One region of the Candidatus Endoriftia persephonae genome, then DNA from elsewhere that is predicted to be linked to it. Evidence: predicted binding sites of a transcription regulator. Region 1 holds the regulator's gene; the other holds the start of a gene.
What was found. The regulator FNR, encoded in region 1, switches genes on or off when oxygen is low (the NO sensors DNR and NnrR bind a similar motif). The targets are predictions, from matches to a motif close to TTGATNTANATCAA.
Positions count from the first base shown of each region.

Region 2: a site for FNR is predicted at 1,965-1,978, ahead of ppk2 (polyphosphate kinase 2). Genes of this name have one in related genera too.

Region 1 covers NZ_CP090569.1:1,016,485-1,024,075, reverse strand. Annotated here, with positions in the region: gene eno (phosphopyruvate hydratase) at 1-1,237, opposite strand, end outside; gene kdsA (3-deoxy-8-phosphooctulonate synthase) at 1,316-2,152, opposite strand; gene L0Y14_RS04610 (CTP synthase) at 2,149-3,780, opposite strand; gene L0Y14_RS04605 (sulfur globule family protein) at 4,112-4,462, shown strand; gene fnr (fumarate/nitrate reduction transcriptional regulator Fnr) at 4,708-5,469, shown strand; gene dnaQ (DNA polymerase III subunit epsilon) at 5,484-6,200, opposite strand; gene rnhA (ribonuclease HI) at 6,197-6,640, opposite strand; gene L0Y14_RS04585 (class I SAM-dependent methyltransferase) at 6,633-7,370, opposite strand; gene L0Y14_RS04580 (lytic transglycosylase) at 7,579-7,591, shown strand, end outside.
Region 2 covers NZ_CP090569.1:2,548,148-2,555,738, reverse strand. Annotated here, with positions in the region: gene galE (UDP-glucose 4-epimerase GalE) at 1-376, opposite strand, end outside; gene L0Y14_RS11505 (c-type cytochrome) at 675-983, shown strand; gene ppk2 (polyphosphate kinase 2) at 1,052-1,864, opposite strand; gene L0Y14_RS11495 (PPi-type phosphoenolpyruvate carboxykinase family protein) at 2,189-5,659, shown strand; gene L0Y14_RS11490 (sulfur globule family protein) at 5,916-6,224, shown strand; gene folD (bifunctional methylenetetrahydrofolate dehydrogenase/methenyltetrahydrofolate cyclohydrolase FolD) at 6,386-7,243, shown strand; gene L0Y14_RS11480 (hypothetical protein) at 7,278-7,421, opposite strand; gene L0Y14_RS11475 (CHAD domain-containing protein) at 7,528-7,591, shown strand, end outside.

The sequences.
Region 1 (7,591 bases):
CGTCGCCTAGCTGATCCTCGATACGCATCAGCTGGTTGTACTTGGCGACCCGGTCAGAGCGCGACAGCGAGCCAGTTTTGATCTGACCGGTGGCGGTGGCCACCACCAGATCAGCGATGGTGGTGTCCTCGGTCTCACCGGAGCGATGCGAGATCACCGCGCTGTAACCGGCGGCCTTGGCCATGTCGATGGCGGCCAGGGTCTCGGTGAGTGTGCCGATCTGGTTGACCTTGATCAGGATCGAGTTGGCGATCCCCTCGTCGATACCGCGCTGCAGGATCTTGGTGTTGGTGACGAACAGGTCGTCGCCCACCAGCTGCACCCGTTTGCCCAGCTTCTCGGTGTGGATTTTCCAGCCTGCCCAGTCGCTCTCGTCCATACCATCCTCGATGGAGATGATCGGGTACTGATCGACCCAGCTGGCCAGCAGTTCGGTAAACTCTGCCGCTGTGTAGGCCTTGTTCTCAGAGGCCAACACATACTTGCCATCCCGATAGAACTCGGAGCTGGCCACGTCGAGGCCCAGGTAGATATCGCTTCCGGCCTTGAAACCGGCCTTGTCGATCGCCTCGAGGATGACGTCGATCGCCTCCTGGTTGGAACTCAGGTCGGGGGCGAAGCCGCCTTCATCGCCCACCGAGGTGTTCATCCCCTTGCCCTTCAGGACCGACTTCAGCGCGTGGAATACCTCGGCGCCGTAGCGCACCGCCTCGCGGATCGAGCCGGCACCTACCGGCAGGATCATGAACTCCTGCAGGTCGACGCTGTTGTCGGCATGCGCCCCGCCGTTGATGATATTCATCATCGGCACCGGCATCCGGTAGGGACCGGCGGAGAGCGAACGGTAGAGCGGCAGGGCGCGCTCCTGGGCTGCGGCGTGGGCCGCCGCCATGGAGACGCCAAGCAGCGCGTTGGCGCCCAGTTTGGACTTGTTATCGGTGCCATCCAACGCCAGCATAGTGTTATCCAGCGCGGTCTGATCGGTGACTTCCTGACCGATCAGGGCGTCGCGCAGCGGGCCGTTGACGTTGCCGACCGCATTCAACACACCTTTACCGAGGTAACGGCTGTTGTCACCGTCGCGCATCTCCAGCGCCTCACGGGAGCCGGTGGAGGCCCCGGAGGGAACCATGGCGCGGCCAATGGCGCCGTCGGCGGTGATCACATCGGCCTCGATGGTGGGGTTGCCGCGTGAGTCGAGGATCTCCCGACCGCGAATATCAACAATCTCGGACATTTTGTCTCCGTCTATCGAATCAGAAAACTTTTGGTTTTTGGAGGTTAGGCAGCAGGGCGTCAGCTTTCCGCCCGGCCGTCACTGCAGCGCCAGCTCGGCAAAGCCATGCCGCTTCACCGTCCGGTCGATCTCCAGCAGCGTTTCGAGCAGCCTCTGTAGCTTGTCCAGCGGCCAGGAGTTGGGACCATCACTGAGCGCCTGCTCCGGATCGGGATGGGTCTCCATGAAGAGGCCGGACACCCCCGCCGCCACCGCTGCCCGCGCTAGCACCGGCACATGCTCGCGCTGGCCGCCCGAACTGCTGCCCTGCCCCCCCGGCAGCTGCACCGAATGGGTGGCATCGAACACCACCGGGCAGCTGGTCTCACGCATCACCGCCAAGGCGCGCATGTCGGAGACCAGGTTATTGTAGCCGAAGGAAACGCCGCGCTCGCAGACCATAATCTGCTCGTTGCCCACTGCCCGCGCCTTGTCGACCACGTTTTTCATATCCCAGGGGGCAAGAAACTGCCCCTTCTTGATATTTACCGGCCGCCCCTGGCGAGCCACGGCCTGGATAAAATTGGTCTGACGGCAGAGGAATGCCGGGGTCTGCAGCACATCGACCACCGCGGCGACCTCATCCAGCGGGGTATCCTCATGCACATCGGTCAGCAGCGGCAGCCCCAGGCTCGACTTGACCTGCTCCAGGATCTTCAGCCCCTGCTCCATACCGGGGCCGCGGTAGCTGCCGGCAGAGGAGCGATTCGCCTTGTCGAACGATGACTTGTAGATGAAGGGGATGCCCAGCGCTGTGGTGATCTCCTGCAGCTGGCCGGCGGTATCCAGCGCCAGCTGTTCACTCTCGATGACGCAGGGACCAGCGATCAGAAACAGCGGCTGATCGAGACCGACGGGGAAGCCACACAGGTTCATGCTGTCGCATCCCGGTGTTTGCGCGCCGCCTCGATGAAGCCGGAGAAGAGTGGATGCCCATAGCGCGGCCGGGAGGTGAACTCCGGGTGGAACTGACAGGCGATAAACCAGGGGTGGTCGGGGATCTCGACGATCTCCATCAGACGGCCGTCGATGGAGCGACCGGCGATCTTCATGCCGGCGGTGACGATGCGGTCGAGATAGCTGTTGTTGAATTCGTAGCGATGACGGTGGCGCTCGACGATCACCTCCTCGCCATAGAGTTCACGTACCTTGCTGTCGGGCTCCAGACGACACTCCTGGCCACCCAGACGCATGGTACCGCCCAAGTCGGAGTTCTCATCCCGTTGCTCGCGCTTACCGTCGGCATTCAGCCACTCGGTGATCAGGGCGATCACCGGATTCGGGGAATCGGGATTGAATTCGGTGCTGTGCGCGTCTGTCAGACCGGCCACGTTGCGCGCGTACTCGATCACCGCCACCTGCATGCCAAGACAGATACCCAGGTAGGGGATGCCCTGTTCGCGGGCGAAGCGGACGGCAGCGATCTTACCCTCCACACCACGCTCGCCAAAGCCGCCGGGGACCAGAATCGCATCCATCCCCCGCAGTTGATCGCCCACATCCTGCTCCAGCTTTTCGGAGTCGATATAGTGGATCTTCACCTTGCTGCCAGTATGTACGCCAGCGTGGGTGAGCGCCTCGGAGAGCGACTTATAGGCTTCGGTGAGATGCACATATTTGCCCACCATCGCCACGTGGACCTCGTCATGCAGGGCATCGTAGCCGTCTATGTAGCCCTGCCACTCGCTAAGGTCGGCGGCAGGCAGATCCAGCCCCAGCAGCTTGACCGCCACCTCGTCGAGGTTCTGCGCATGCAGCATCAACGGGATGCGGTAGATTGAGTCGGCATCCACCGCGGAGAAAACCGCCTCTTCCGCCACATTGGTGAACAGGGCGATCTTCTTGCGTTCGCCCTCGGGCAGCGGTTTTTCCGAGCGGCAGACCAGGATGTCGGGCTGGATGCCGATGGAGCGCAGCTCTTTTACTGAGTGCTGGGTCGGCTTGGTCTTGATCTCGCCCGACACCTTGATGTAGGGCACCAGAGTCAGATGCATGAAAAGGGCGTGCTGATGGCCAAGCTCCACCCCCATCTGGCGGATCGCCTCGAGAAACGGCAGCGACTCGATGTCACCCACAGTGCCGCCGATCTCCACCAGACAGACGTCGGCATCACCCGCACCGAGCAGCACACTCTCCTTGATCTCGTTGGTGATGTGGGGAATCACCTGCACCGTACCACCCAGGTAGTCGCCGCGACGCTCCTTGCGGATCACGCTCTCGTAGATCTGACCGGTGGTGAAGTTGTTGTTCTTCCCCATGGTGGTGCGCACGAAGCGCTCATAGTGACCCAGATCGAGATCTGTCTCAGCACCATCTTCGGTGACGAACACCTCGCCATGCTGAAACGGGCTCATGGTACCCGGATCGACATTGATGTAGGGATCAAGCTTGATCAGGGTGACCTTGAGGCCACGCGCTTCCAACAGCGCTGCCAGTGAGGCAGCAGCAATACCTTTGCCAAGGGAGGAGACGACTCCGCCCGTAATAAAAATGAATCTGCTCATGCCATTCGGGTGTTGGGAAAGGAAGAAAACTGGACGGGCGCAAACATTAACAGATCGAGCCGCTTCCCTCAATTCACATCATGGATGGCATACCCCCAAAAGTGCTGGACATCGTGGTGGGTTTATCTTGCACTCGGGTGTTGAATATCCCCTACTCCCAACTATAATCAGGTGGCGATTTTCGCAGCTTAACTATAAATGCCAACCTGGCGCGCAGGCGGCGGGGAAATAGATAACAAGCGGTACGGAAGGATCTTCGCGGGTCATTTCCAAACACCCAACGGGGCATTGTAGTCGGGCAAACTATCCACTGAACGTTGAGGAAGGAAATATGATGAAGTTTTCAAAAGTCGTGGGTGCAGCTGCACTGATTGTTGCATCTTCCGCTGCTTCTGCCTGGTGGGGCGGTGGCCCCTGGGGCGGCAACCGTGGCTACGGCAACGACGGCTGGGGTGATGGCTATGGCGACGGCTCCGGTGACTTCAGCTTTGGCATGAGCGGCAACGCCCGTGGCAACAGCTATGGTCGCGGCTACAATAGCTACCGTGATTACTATGGCGGCCCCTACGGCTATGGCGCACCTTACGGTTACGGCGCACCTTATGGCTATGGTGCTCCCTATGGCGCACCTTACGGCTACCCGGCTCCGCCTCCCGCCGCTCCGCAGGCCGAATCCAAGTAAAGGATCGGTTGCATAGTAAAAAGGGCCGGCCCGCTTCGGGTTCGGCCTTTTTTATTGCCTTCAGCTCACCCCATCCGGCGACCGATGGCGGGTTTCATGGGAACAGCCGCGTTATTTGTTGGCAAAAATCATTCCTTCACTCAACATCCGATACGTAAATTGCTTGATCCAACTCAATAACCTTTGGAGAATAGCCCCATCCACCATTGAGAGCTGAAATCTCATGCCGGCATCGGAGTTGTAGCTTGCCCAATCGGAAAGTCGTCTCTTTCGAGAACCTCAAAGTCGCCTGCAAAAACTGCAGTCTTGCAACCCTCTGCCTGCCGGTTGCGTTGGAACCGGATGATGTAGAGAGGCTCGACAGCATCGTTAAACGCGGTCGTCCCTTCCACCGTGGCGACCACCTATTCCGCGAAGGTGATGATTTCCACAGTCTGCGAGTCATCACCAGCGGATCTGTCAAGACCTACTCCCCAAGCGAAGATGGCAGCGAGCAGGTGCTTGGCTTCCATCTTCCCGGCGAATTAATCGGACTCGATGCGATCCAGAACGAGCGTCACAGCTGCTCTGCTAGAGCCCTTGAGACCACTGCTGTCTGTGAGATCCCATTCGATAGTCTCGAAGAGCTGAGCAGCGCCATGCCCAGCCTGCAACACCAGATGTATTGTCTGCTGAGCCGGGAGATCGGCCAGGAAACAGAGATGCTCACCCTGCTTGGCAAAAAGAGTGCCGAAGAGCGCCTTGCCACCTTCCTTCTGAGCTTTTCCGAGCGCTTCAAAAAGCGTGGCTTTTCCGCTACCGATTTCTTCCTCAGCATGTCCCGCCACGAGATCGGCAACTATCTAGGACTGGCGGTGGAGACAGTCAGCCGGCTCTTCACCCGCTTTCAGGAGGAGGGCTTACTCAAGGTCGAGCGAAAACATGTACAGTTACTCGATCTGCCCCGACTCAACGATATCATTCACGGAATCGATAGCGTTCGCACATCGAATCAATCAAGGGCTTAAAGACTCCTGCCAGATCACTCGACAGGCAGTTCTTTTCTCCAGATACACCCCTCCCCCATAGCCTCGAGACGAGCCTCGTGCAACTCTAGCTCGACAGCATTTGCCTTGACCACCTTGAGGGCTGGCCGACCTGCTGACAGTCGCCGGATCCCCCCATCCACATCGCCCGTTGATTCCCCTTCAGCACGGGTCATCTCAAGGGAGAGAGTAGCCTGTCCACCGGTCATCGCCAGATAGACATCGGCGAGGATCTCCGCATCGAGCAGCGCGCCGTGGAGTTCCCGCTGAGTGTTGTCGACATCGTAGCGTTTACAGAGTGCATCCAGGCTGTTGCGCTGCCCCGGGTGCATCTTCTTCGCCATCACCAGGGTATCGATTACCGCGCACAGCTCCCCGATCGGCGGCGAATCCGCCCCCATCAGCTGTAACTCGTGGTTCAGAAACCCCACATCGAAGGGCGCATTGTGGATGATCAGCTCGGCACCACGAATATAGTCGAGAAAATCTGCGGCCAGATCGGCAAAACGCGGTTTGTCGGCAAGGAATTCATTGGTGATGCCATGCACCTCGATGGCACCAGCATCGATCTCTCGATCGGGCTGCAGATACTGATGGAAGTTGTTGCCGCTGAGACGGCGATCGATCATCTCGACACAGCCGATCTCGATGATCCTGTGGCCCTGCTGCGGCTCCAGACCGGTGGTTTCTGTATCCAGGACAATCTGTCTCATCGTGACCGCAACCCCTCTATGCCCTGATTGGCCAGCTGATCCGCCAGCTCATTTTCAGGATGACCGCTGTGCCCTTTTATCCAGGCCCACTCAACCTGATGCTGCGCCACCTCCTGATCCAACTCGCGCCACAGGTCGGCGTTCTTGACCGGTTTTTTTGCCGCCGTTTTCCAGCCATTGCGCTTCCAGTTGTGGATCCACTGGGTGATGCCGTTCTTCACATACTGCGAATCGGTGGTGACACGCGCCCGGCTGGCACGCTTCAGAGCGCGCAGGGCCTGGATCACCGCCATCAGCTCCATGCGGTTGTTGGTGGTCTCCGGCTCTCCGCCGCAGAGGCGTTTTTCATGTGAGCCGAAGCGCAACAACGCGCCCCAGCCGCCGGGCCCCGGATTGCCCTTGCAGGCACCGTCAGTAAAAATCTCAATCAAATCATTCATGTAAATTTCTTGTGGTGGGTTCAACTGCATTTGCCGGCAACACCTGTTTGCCCATGCGCCAGCGCGGTCGCAGAGGCGTCAGGGTCGAGGTGCGCTTGACCGCCTGAATCAGATAGACACCGCCCAGCATCGGCCAGAAACGCGCGCCACTCTTCTCCAGGAAGGCCAGCCGCTCCATCAGCTGCCGACTGGCAAGGGGCGGACGGTACATCAGCCAGTCGATCCGCTCAAGGCCGAAGCCGAGCAGCGAAAGCCAGTCCTGAATACGTCCCGCACCGAAGAAATGACCACACCAGGGGGGCTGCCTGCGACGCAGCCGAAACAGCTGCCACATCCCCCACAGACTCCACGGATTGAAGCCAGTGATCAGCACCCTCCCCTCTGGTATCAGGATACGTTCCACCTCCCGCAATGCCTGGTGCGGATCAGTCGAGTAATCGAGGGTATGGGGCAACACCACGCCGTCCACGCTGTCGGTGGCAAACGGCAGGCGTGTGCAGTCGCCTATCAGAGCCGGACTTGCGCCGCCTGCGCCGTCCTCCTTGCTGAGCAGAATGCGATGCCGGGCGGGTGACGTGGCCAGCAGGTCCATCGTCGCGGCGGGGGCACCTAGCTGCACCACATGGTAACCAAACAGGCTGCTTCCCCACTCCTCGATCAACGCCTGCTCCTGCTCTGCCAACACCTGTCCTGGCATCCTCGCGAACCAGGCTTGGAGCTCTCTCTGCATGCTTTACCTCAGGGAGCCTCTAATGAATCATGGCCGGCAGTCTTGCGGCCCAAATTCATCCAGAGACTCCTCAGTTTGCCCCTAATCTACAGTGATAATAATTCCCATATTCTGGACGATGCGCATATGAAAATGGAAATTAATCGCCAATTTGCCTATATTTGCCAGCCTCGACGATCGGCACATTCAAACGGGACAGGGGCTTGCCATGCAGCAGATCA
Region 2 (7,591 bases), 1.5 Mb from region 1:
GGTAACCGTAGACGGCGGCAGTGGAGGAGAAGATGAAGTTGCGTACTCCGCTCTCCACACAACTCTCCAGCAGGATGCGGGTATTGCTGGTGTTGTTGTGGTAGTAGTCGAGGGGGATTTCGTAGGACCGGGCCACATCCGTGAACGCGGCAAAATGGAATACTGTGTTGATCTGGTGTTTGCGCAGCAGCTCGATCAGCAGTTTTTTGTCGCCGATGTCGCCAACCACCAAGTCACCATAGAGCACGGCCGGGCGACAGCCAGTGGAGAGGTTATCTAGAGTGACCAGGCGTTCGCCTGCTTCCCCCAACTGCCGTAGTGTGTGACTGCCGATATAGCCAGCACCACCGGTCACAAGAATCCCTTTTTGGACCATCGCTCAAGCTTCTCCTGATTGTTGCCGTAAACCAATAATCATACTGATAGCGTAGTTTGTCGTCATTCGTAGCGCACTTTCTGCATGCCGGTTGGGTATAGAAAAACTGTACCTGGTTCGCAAAAAGCGGCACTTCACCGGTTGAAATTCCCAGACAACGGGAATCAGGATGCAGGTATACTTTTCGCGCTGTCCGGAGGCAGATTTAATCGACTATTTGTGACAGATCGGCATCGGGATGGCAATAAAAACAGAACGATCATTATCAGTCAGCGCAAATTCAATTTGGAGTAACACAATGACCAATCCAATCCGTTTTTCTCTGGTTGCCGTGATGGCCGGTGCTCTAGCCGGTTGTGGCGGTGCCAACGATTACAAACCAGTAGCAGGTAGTGCGCCTGAACAGATCTTCGCCGAGGCCTGCGCCTCGTGCCATGGTGAAAAGGGTAGTGGCAAGTTTGGCTTCCTGCTGAAGATTGCCGGTTCTGACCATGAAGTGGCTGAGATCGCCGGTAAGATCGCGGAAGGGGGTATGGTGATGCCGAGCTTCCCCGAGATTGGTGAGGCGGAGCGGGCTGCCCTGGCGACCTATATCAAAGCCCAGTGATCTGTAGCTGAAGAGGTGCCCGGCCGGTCCCCCGGTCGGGCGTTTTTTTGTGCCCGGAGTCTGTGTGCTCAGGGGTAGGTCTCCGGGACGAAGGTCTGGTCCGACATCGGTGGGCGCACATAGCCTCTGCTGTCGTGACGTTGCGGCAGTTCGATCGGTTCTGGGGTCAGGTCTTCGTAAGGGATGATGCTCAACAGGTGGCTGATGCAGTTGAGGCGGGCGTGCTTTTTGATGTCTGAATGGACCACATACCAAGGGGCCTGCTTGATATCGGTATGGGCAAACATCTCATCCTTGGCCCTTGAATACTCGACCCAGCGGGTACGAGACTCCAGATCCATTGGGCTCAGTTTCCAGCGTTTGTGCGGTTCTTCCAGCCGGCTCTGGAAACGCCGTTCCTGCTCCTCGTCCGATACCGAAAACCAGTATTTGATCAGGATGATGCCGGAGCGCACCAGCATGCGCTCGAATTCCGGGCAGGAGCGTAGAAATTCGCTGTATTCCCCTTCGGTACAGAACCCCATGACTCGCTCGACCCCGGCGCGGTTGTACCAGCTGCGGTCGAACAGCACCATCTCACCGGCGGCGGGCAGATGTGGCACGTAGCGCTGGAAATACCACTGGGTCTTCTCCCGCTCTGTGGGGGCGGGTAGGGCGACCACGCGGCAGATGCGGGGATTGAGGTGCTGGTTGATCCGCTTAATTACACCGCCCTTACCAGCCGCATCTCGCCCCTCGAAGATCACCACCACCTTGAGCCCCTGATGCTTGATCCACTCCTGGAGTTTTACTAGCTCAAGCTGCAGGCGGAACAGCTCTTTTTCATAGCGCTTATTGTCGATCTTCTTGATCTTCCCTTTGTTTGTCTTCTTTTCCGTCACGCTTGGGCCCTCGCTGGGTTGGGAGCACAGCCAGCGCAGCGCTGGCTGTGATTGTGAGCACAACAAAAGCCATTCTAGTCAGGGTATCTGCTCTTTGCTATTGATCCAGGCCATCCAAAGGATATTTCCGACTAGCACTGCCTGGCGTTTCCTGGTGTTTGATTCAGCCCTGTAAGAGAATCGGTCTTTCTATATATTTCAATAAAAATCATCATGTTAAGTTGTGTTTGTTGGCTTGTGTTGGTGCGCTTCCCGCTTCGGTCAGCTTGAATGTTGGCTGTCCATCAGGCAGGATTCCCCGCGATTTGTATCATTGGAGCAGTTATGGACCTTGAAAGATCCCTCGGTCTGAAATCAGGCGCCGAAGACAGGGATGATGAACAACAGAAGCTTCAGCTCTACATCAATCTGAAGCTGGCCTCTTCCGGACAACCTACGGTATCCGGTGGCCTCAGCGATGAGTTCATGCACACAGCACAGGATCTGCTGAAGAGTTACCGGGAGAAGAATCGGCTACTGGCCGACTACCTCTGTCCGGTGGATCAGCGCGTCCAAAACTTCCTCAACCGCTATCTCGACGGAGTTGAACAGGAGCCGCTCCCCAGACTACCCAGCCAGACCTTTATTTTGGATCGCCACGGCATGGCGCGGGAGCTCTCGCTGCCGCTGGGCGAAGACAAATTCAGTTCCGATATCGTTACCAGTTACCGGGTTAAACAGGGTGTGCTACACAATCCGGCCAGCGACCGGCGCACTACCAAGGGATCCTTCCATATCGCTGAGGGTGGCCTACCGATCCCCGGCGACAAAAAGGCGGTGCCGCGCCTCAGCTTTGCACGGCTGCTGAAGATCGCGCTCAATCCGCCCCAAGATCTGCTGACTATTCCCTTTACCGCGACCCAGCCCGAGCCGGCGCAGATGTTCGTTTCGTTGCTGATGCGTCCAGTGGTCTGCCCTGAAATTCCAGGGCAAGATGGCGAAAAGAGCATGGAGATCCGCTTCTTTGCTCCCGGCAACCTGGTCAGTAACCTCGATTTTGTCGAGAGCATCTTTGGCAATGGTGGCAACCCGTTTCTGCCGGAGTTCGATGCTGGCCTTGACGTGGATCACTGGACTGGCACCACCGGCTGCGTGATTCTCGCGCCACATCTGACCCGCCTCACCAAACGGGAGCTGGGTCTGCCGCACCGGGATGAAGCTAGCGAGCGCCAGCGTCGAGAGGGCATGTGCTGGGAGTCGGAGGATGAACTCTATAACGATGGCCAGGCGTTCAAGATCACCGCACGGGACCGCAGCGGTGTGATCGTCACCATCCTCGCCGACAACTACTACGGTTACTGCAAAAAAGAGGTTAAGACCCAGATCGGCTACTCCGCCAACCTGTTCGGTCTGGCGGAGGAGGAGCACGCCGGCGGCGCGTTGGCCTTTCCGCGGCGCAACCACGGCCTCGAATATGGTGTTGACTCGCACACCCGCGAGCCGGGCTACAGCCTCACAGAGGTGATCGAAAGCTTTGGCGAGATCATGGAGGTGCAGCCTGAAGGTCACGCCATCGACAAACGTTTCCCCGAAGTGATCTATGTGCCCCAGGATCTGCGCATGGATCTGCAGGAGCAGAGCATCACCTGGGACTGTGACGGCAAGCCGCAGCGCATTCGACTCCAGCCGGGCAAGATCTATATCCAGCCCAACGGCTACAAAGTGGAGATGTCGAAGCATCCGGATGCCCCCTCCTGGCGTCTCATCGGCACCGACCCGGAAGGTACCTTCTGCCACAAACCGAGCACCGTCTCCGGTGGCGGCAAGTCGGAGATCTCCAAGTCCCTGGATGACGCGGTAATCTCCGGGCCGCTGTTCGTGGACGATCTGCAGGCGGACCTTGACCGGGTAGAGGTGATCTTTTCACGCGACTACTCACAGCGCTTCAAACCTGGCTTTGAACATGAAGATCGGAATCCCAGCCGCAAGCCGCTCAATCCCGAGCGCAGTCTGGGTTCGGTAATCAAGCTGCTGACCCCATCGCCCAGCTATACCGACGAATACAACGAGTGGTTGTCGTTGATTCCGCCGCGCATCCTCGCGCTGGTATTTATGATCAAGCGCTTCTACCTCAACTCATGGGGCAGTAACTGGCGCCGTAATATCACCGTGGATGAGATCGACGGTGCTGCGGGTCACGAGGTCAAGATGTTCGATCGCCAGATCATCGGCTCCTATTTGCGGGTCGGTTTTGACGAGGGCGACAAGTGGCGTCTGTTCAAGGTGCGCCAGGATTTCATCGCCGCCGACAAGGTGCAGATGGAGGACGACATCAGCGCCTCAGTGGTGGTCTCCGCGGCAGCGCTGGAGGGGTGTCCGGAGACGATCAACACCAAGCGCAGCGTCAAACTGGTGAAGAACTGCGAGTATCGCCTGTTCCAGCGGCCGGACGATGCGATCCACCCCGGCTTCGACAAGCAGACCGAGCTGGACATGACACAGCCGGATAACTTTCTTGCTAACTACGAGCCGCTTACTGGCGAATCGCTTGCCGCGGTGGTCGACAATGTGCTGACGCTGTGCAACTTCACCGACCCGATGCGCAAACTGCTGCAGTCGGCCAGTGATGACGGCGCGGGCTATGTAGTCTCCTCCGCCCATCCGCGTCTGGTGGATGGCAAGCCGAGTAAAAATCCGCGCTATCTGCAGACCCGACCTGATCTGTCGAATCCGCTACAGTCCTATGTGGCGGAGATCGGCGCCCGCTTTCATCGCAAACTACCGCTCGACAAGCCGCTCTGCCATCCGGTGGATGCGGTGCTTTGCGGGCGGCGCAACAATCCGCCGGAGCCGGGCATCCGCGCGCTGGCGGTCTACAATCCGATCCACTACCAGGAGCTGCCCGAACTCTTCATGGACTTCATCTGCAGCCTCACTGGCAAGTCGCCCTCCACCACCGGGGCAGGTAGCGAAGGGGCACTCACCAAGGGGCCGTTCAATGCGCTGCGCGCTACCGCAGACCTCAACAATGCGTTGGTCTCTTTCATCCTCACCGGCTATGCGGGCTTCTCCAGCTCGGCAGGCTACATCGGCCCCGATGTGCGGGTGGATCACGATATCAGCCTGCTGATCCCGGAGGTCTGGGCGAGGCTCTCCGAGGAGGAGCGGGATCCGCAGTTTCTGATCGAGAAGGGCTATCTCGAGCCGCTGGAGGATTTTGATTACGAAGGCGAGCGGGTGCTGGCAAGCCGTCTCGGTTACCGCATCACCGACCGCTTTGTGCATGGTTTCCTTGGCAAGATCTTTGACAATCCCAATGCGGTCTTCACCGAGGCAATCCTGAAGCCGGAGAGCCAGGGCATGGCGGTGTTTGTCGATGGTGTCAACAACATCGTCGAGGCGCAGCAACGGGTTGCCCGGCAGTATCTGGATGATGGCAGCATTGAAGAGGCCTGCCCGCCGTTGAAGGCGCTGCTCTACATCATGGCGACCGGTGAATACCAGGGGAAAAGCGCCCATGATCCGGCGATCCGCCAGATGTTCAGTCGCGACTACCTGTTGGCGTCCGACTGGTATCGGGGCCGTCTGAAGGAGAAGCAGGCCCGCGAGAGCGTATTGTGGCAACGTAATGTGAGCTACCTGGAGGAGTTCCTCGACAAGCCTGGCTATGCCGACGAAGCGGAACGGCTGGCTATCGAGCAGCGGCTCGAGGTCGCCCGAGAGCGATTGCTGGCAGTGCAGGAAGAGGATTACCTTAACAGTCTGGTGGGCACCTTGGGTGCCGATCCGCTGGCGCCGCCTGCTGAGGCTGTTTGATAACAACGGACGGGAGTTCAAAAGACACTGTCTGAACAGGCCGGGCCGCTAGCGGTTCCGGCCTGTTTTGTTTTGCCTTCCATCTACTCAGAGCTGGTGGCCATCGGAATAATCTCACTTTATTGGCGCAGGGAGACGCCGAAAAAGTTTATAAGAAATTACTAATATGATTGACCTGTAGCAATATTGGCACCGGCGTTTCGGCCTACATTGAAGGTGAAAGATAAAAGCCGCAAACCGTCGCAGGAGGTGCAGTATGAAAGCGACACGCAGACTCTTGACCGCTGCCGCAGTGGCCGCGTTGACCGCAGTGCCGGCAACCTCAGCTGAGGCATGGTGGGGTTGGGGCCCCGGTAGTTGGTGGGATGGTGATGGTTGGGGAGGCTTCAGCTTCTCCTTTGGTTTTCACGGAAGCGGATGGGGCCACGGCTATTATGATCCCTGGTACTACGGTTATTCGCCCTACTATTATGGCCATCCCTACTACGGTTATCCTTCCTATCCGTTCTATTCACCGCCGGCGCTGCCCGAAACGCCACAGAGCGATTCCCTGGCTTCCAAATAGCCGGGTCTGAGGGGGAGATCGCAATCGATCTCCCCAGCCATGCAAAGCAGCCATCTAGCGGCCTTTTCTCATCCCAATCTGTTTTTACTGACGCTGACAGCCTTCGACCATCACGCTATCATTGCCGCTCCCTTCAACCCTTAGTTGTGGATACAGAATCAATGAGTGCACAGATCCTCGACGGCAAGGTCATCTCGAGCGAGATCAAACAGGAGATCAAGAGCAAGGTTGAGACCCGTCTTGCTCAGGGATTGCGGCGCCCAGGCCTCGCGGTCGTACTGGTGGGGGAAAACCCCGCCTCCCAGGTCTACGTGCGCAGCAAACGCCGCTCCTGCGAAGAGGTGGGCTTCTACTCTGAACTACACGAGCTCGCTGGTGACACCAGCCAGGGAGAGCTGCTCAACCTGATCGACAGCCTCAACGCAAAAGAGGCCATCGATGGCATTCTGGTACAGCTGCCGCTGCCCGAGCAGATCGATGAAGAAGCGGTCATCGAACGCATCCTGCCGACCAAGGACGTGGATGGTTTCCATCCCTACAATGTCGGCCGCCTGAGTCTGCGCATGCCGATCCTGCGCCCCTGCACCCCAAAGGGGGTGATGACCATGTTGGCGCGCACCGGTGTCGATCTGGTGGGCAAGGACGCGGTGATTATCGGCCAGTCCAACATCGTCGGCCGGCCGATGGCGCTAGAGCTGCTGGCAGCACGCTGTACCATCACCGTCTGCCACAGCAAGACGAAAGACCTGGAAGGAAAGTGCCGCAACGCCGATATTGTGGTCGCCGGCGTTGGTCGCGCCAACTTTGTTCAGGGGGATTGGATCAAGCCGGGCGCCATCGTGATCGATGTCGGCATCAACCGGCTGGAGAGCGGCAAACTCTGCGGCGACGTGGACTTTGAGGCCTGTAAGGCTAAAGCTGCCTGGATCACGCCAGTTCCCGGCGGTGTCGGCCCGATGACCATCGCCACCCTGCTGGAGAATACCTTGCAGGCAGCGGAACTGCACAGCAACGTTTAATCCCCGCCAGCATAGGCCGGGCATTGGAGGGTCGTCAGTTGATTTGACGGCCCTCCTGGTGATATTGCGACGGTCGAAGCATTTTTGCCAGGCAGATACGGTCGATCCCGTTTTTCAGCCGCATAATCCGTTTGGCCAGCGCCTCCGCCGAGCAGGATTCGCCGCCACTTTCGAGCATAATCTGCTCTACCTGGCCCTATGAAACTCTCGATCTCTCCCCTATCTGTTGCCTCGTGGTCAGCAGCTCTGTAACCTGGCCCGATGCCAATTTCAGGAGCAGGTTGATGGTCGGCCACCCTATCCAGTATGCACTTCCCCAAGAGATGGACCTGGAGATGCTAAGGAGAG